DNA from 2 places in the Amycolatopsis stemonae genome. Region 1 is predicted to be linked to the other one. Evidence: riboswitches for the same ligand, from Rfam matches in the RefSeq annotation. Region 1 holds a riboswitch; the other holds the start of a gene.
The links. A riboswitch is a leader RNA that binds a small molecule or an ion and turns the genes downstream of it on or off. The one in region 1 is predicted to bind glycine.
Positions count from the first base shown of each region.

Region 2: linked by a shared signal. The riboswitch ahead of gcvP (aminomethyl-transferring glycine dehydrogenase) and the one ahead of gcvP (aminomethyl-transferring glycine dehydrogenase) in region 1 are both predicted to bind glycine.

Region 1 is NZ_BAAGUJ010000010.1:172,674-174,864, forward strand. Features, by position in the region: gene gcvP (aminomethyl-transferring glycine dehydrogenase) at 1-1,397, opposite strand, end outside; glycine riboswitch at 1,438-1,536, opposite strand; gene ACYVLJ_RS32635 (helix-turn-helix domain-containing protein) at 1,706-2,191, opposite strand, start outside.
Region 2 is NZ_BAAGUJ010000028.1:34,699-36,889, forward strand. Features, by position in the region: gene ACYVLJ_RS46995 (MerR family transcriptional regulator) at 1-541, shown strand, start outside; glycine riboswitch at 584-682, shown strand; gene gcvP (aminomethyl-transferring glycine dehydrogenase) at 852-2,191, shown strand, end outside.

The DNA of each region.
Region 1 (2,191 bases):
CGGTGGGTGCCGAAGACCTCGTGGCCCATGAAGCCGCTCTCGCGGGCCAGGCCGTTCGGCAGCGCGACGCTGTCCTGGGCCTCTTCCTCGACGCCGAACGCGCGCAGGACCTTCGCCGTGATCGCGGGGGTGCTGACCTCGTCGAACGCGACGCGGACGTGGTCGGCGTCGACGTGGCCGAGGTTGATCCCGGCCTCGCGGGCGGCCGCGTGGACCTCGGCGGCCTGCCCCGGGACGCGCGCGACGACCGTGTCGAAGAACGACTCGTGGACGACCTCGACGCCGGTCTTGCGCAGCGCCTCGGCGAAGCCCGCGGCCAGGCCGTGGACGCGCTGGGCGATCTTCTTCAGGCCGTCCGGGCCGTGGTAGACCGCGTACATCGCGGCCAGCACGGCCGGGAGCACCTGCGCCGTGCAGATGTTGGAGGTCGCCTTCTCGCGGCGGATGTGCTGCTCACGGGTCTGCAGCGCCAGCCGGTAAGCCGGATTGCCGTCGGCGTCGACCGAGACCCCGACCAGGCGCCCGGGCAGCGAGCGCTCGAGCCCGGCGCGGACGGACATGTACCCGGCGTGCGGGCCGCCGTAGCCGAGCGGGACGCCGAAGCGCTGCGTCGAGCCCGCGGCGACGTCGGCGCCGAACTCGCCGGGTGAGGTGATCAGGGTGAGCGCGAGGAGGTCGGCGGCGACGGTGAACAGCGCGCCCGCGGCCTTCGCCGACTCGGAAATCGCGTGGTAGAAGCCGCGGCCGCGCAGCACGCCGGACGCGCCGGGGTACTGGACGACGACGCCGAAGAACTCGTCCGGCAGGCCGGTGAGCAGGTCGCGGACCTCGACCTCGATGCCGAGGGCCTCGACGCGGGTCCGGACGACCGCGATGGTCTGCGGCAGGCACTCGGCGTCGAGGACGACCTTGTTCGACTTCGACTTGGACGCGCGGCGCATCAGCGTGACGGCCTCGGCGACGGCGGTCGACTCGTCCAGCAGCGAGGCGTTCGCGGTGGCCAGACCGGTCAGGTCGGCGACCATCGTCTGGAAGTTGAGGAGGGCTTCGAGCCGGCCCTGGGAGATCTCCGGCTGGTAGGGCGTGTACGCCGTGTACCAGGCCGGGTTCTCGAGGACGTTGCGGCGGATCACGCCCGGGGTGACGGTGTCGGAGTAGCCGAGGCCGATCATCTGCGTCATCGGCCGGTTGCGCGCGGCGAGGGCGCGCAGCTCCGCGGTGGCGTCCTCTTCGGACGCGGCGGGCGGAAGGGTGAGTTCCTTCGTCGCGCGGATGGCGCTCGGCACGGCGGCGCCGACGAGGGCGTCCAGGCTGCCGTAGCCGCACTCGGCCAGCATCTTCGCGCGTTCGGCCTCGGACGGGCCGATGTGGCGGGCGTCGAACTGCGTTGAGGTGATGGGGAGCTCCTCGGGCCTGGGCACACAGCGGTGCGCTGGGAACTCCCCCTCTGTCATGGCACCTGAGAGTTTCACCGTGGGAGACACGGCTTTCACCTTGGGTGAGGCGCGGGTGCGCCTGCTTTCCAGAGTGGCCTCGCGCGAAGCGGTAACAGGTACCTGAGAGATTCTGGGGAGTTTGCTCCTTCGGTGCCCCACTGACGTCGTGAGGACTCTCCCGCCCCGGCTCTACGGCCCGATCTGCAGTTGTGGCGGTTACGGTACCCGGCCCGTTCGAGGTCCGTCTACTTCACCCGGGCAACGCCACATCAGTTTTCGAGCGCGGCTCGACGCACGACGCTCCCGGCCAGCGCGGGCGGGCGCCGCACCCGCCCCGAGGGCAGGACCAGGCGTTTCAGCGGCCCGCCCAGCGGCACCGGCGGGTGCCCGGCGCCGAGCAGCACCTGCTCGACGATCTGCTCGGCGAGCCACGCCACCGCGTCGTTGAGCCGGTCGAGCGAGGGGTGGTCGCCGTCGAAGACGTCCTCGTCGGCGAGCGTCACCTCGAAGTACTCGCAGCCCGGCGGCACCGAGATCGCGTCCTCGATCGCCTTCGCGCCCTCCTCGGGGTCGGAAAACCCGGCTTCGAGCAGCGGCTCGCGGTAAATCCGCGCTGCCCGCTCGCGCATGCGGGGGCCGTAGCGGACGACGACCGGGAGCCGGCCGGTCAGGTCCGGCACGGCCAGGCCGTGCAGCAGCATGATCGGCGGCACCGAGTGCACCAGCCGCGGCGCGGGCCCGGCCAGCTCGCGGGC
Region 2 (2,191 bases), on a different contig from region 1:
CGCGAGTGGCGAGCAGGGTGAGCTGTTCCCCGACAACTCGCTGCCGGACGAGCTGGTGGGCTACCGCGGCCCGGCGGCGTGCCAGATCGCGGGCATCACCTACCGCCAGCTCGACTACTGGGCGCGGACGAAGCTGGTCGCACCCAGCATCCGCACCGCACACGGCTCCGGCTCGCAGCGGCTGTACTCGTTCAAGGACATCCTGGTCCTCAAGGTCGTCAAGCGGCTGCTGGACACCGGGGTCTCGCTGCAGAACATCCGGGTCGCCGTCGACCACCTGCGCGTGCGCGGGGTCCGCGACCTGGCCCGGGTGACGCTGTTCTCCGACGGCACCACGGTCTACGAGTGCACGTCGCCGGAGGAGATCGTCGATCTGCTCCAGGGCGGCCAGGGCGTGTTCGGCATCGCGGTCAGCGGCGCCATGCAGGAGATCAGCGGGACGATCCACGAGTTCCCGGCCGAACGGGCCGACGGCGGCGTCGTCGAGACGCACGAGCCGGACGAGCTGACCCAGCGCCGCAACGCCCGCAAGACCGGGTGATCACCGCTGCGGCGGACGGAGTAAGGTTCCCCGTGCGGTCGACGAATCCGCGCGGGAGAGTCCGAGCCACACCTTGAGCTCGGCGCCGAAGGAGCAAGTCCTCCCCGGAACCTCTCAGGCACCCTGGACCGCGCGGACGAGACGCCTCTGGAAAGCGGGTCGTCAGGACACAGCCTGATGGCCCCGCCGACGGTGCAAGCCCGGCTCAACCTCGGGCGAAACTCTCAGGCGCCCTCCGGGGTACGGACAGAGTGGGGAGGGCCAGGACATCGCGGTCCCGGCCCAGCCCCGCCGTCCCCAGGAGGCCCCCGTGAACCCGTCACTCGCCTCGCTGGAACAGGGAATCCCCTTCGCCGAGCGGCACATCGGGCCCGGGCCGGGCGAACTCCGCCGGATCCTCGACGTCATCGGCGTCGCCTCCCTCGACGAACTCGCCGAGCGCGCCGTTCCTTCGTCGTTGCGCTCCTCGTCGGCGGCTTTGGAACTGCCGCCCGCCGCCACCGAGGCCCAGGCGCTCGCCGAACTGCGGGAGCTGGCCGCGCGGAACCGGCCGATGGCCCAGATGATCGGGCTCGGCTACCACGACACCGTGACGCCGCCCGTCATCCGGCGGAACGTCCTCGAGAACCCGGCCTGGTACACGGCCTACACGCCCTACCAGCCGGAAATCTCCCAGGGCCGCCTCGAGGCCCTGCTCAACTTCCAGACCGTGGTCGCCGACCTGACCGGGCTGCCCGTCGCCAACGCGTCCCTGCTCGACGAGGCCACCGCGGCCGCCGAGGCGATGACCCTGGTGCGCCGCGCCGGCAAGTCGGCCTCCAGCCGGTTCGTCGTCGACGAGGACACCCTGCCGCAGACCCTCGCCGTCCTCCGCACACGGGCCGAACCGCTGGGCGTCGAGCTGGTCGTCGAAGACCTGTCCCAAGGACTCACCGGGCTCGGGCTCGGCGGCGACTTCTTCGGCGTGCTGCTGTCCTACCCCGGCGCGTCCGGCGCGGTGCGCGAACTCGACCTGACGATCGCCGACGCCAAGAAGCACGGCGCCGCGGTGGTCGTCGCGGCCGACCCGCTCGCCTTGACCCTGGTGCGGCCGCCGGGGGAGCTGGGTGCCGACGTCGCCGTCGGGTCCACCCAGCGGTTCGGCGTCCCGCTCGGCTTCGGCGGCCCGCACGCGGCCTACCTCGCGGTCCGCAAGGGGCTCGAACGGCAGCTGCCGGGACGGCTGGTCGGCGTCTCGAAGGACGCCGACGGCGCCCCCGCGTACCGGCTCGCGTTGCAGACCCGCGAGCAGCACATCCGCCGCGAGAAGGCCACCTCGAACATCTGCACCGCGCAGGTCCTGCCGGCCGTGATGGCGTCGATGTACGCGGTGTACCACGGGCCCGACGGCCTGCGCGGGATCGCCCTGCGGGCCCACCGGATGGCGACCGTGCTGGCCGCCGGGCTCTGCGAGGGCGGCGTCGACGTCGTGCACGGCGAGTTCTTCGACACGGTCGTCGCGGCGGTGCCCGGCCGCGCGGACCTGGTCGTCGAGACGGCTCGCGACCTCGGCGTCAACCTGCGCCGCGTCGACGACGACCACGTCGGCGCCGCCTGCGACGAGACGACCACGCGGGAACGCCTTTCGCTGGTCTGGAAGGCGTTCGGCGT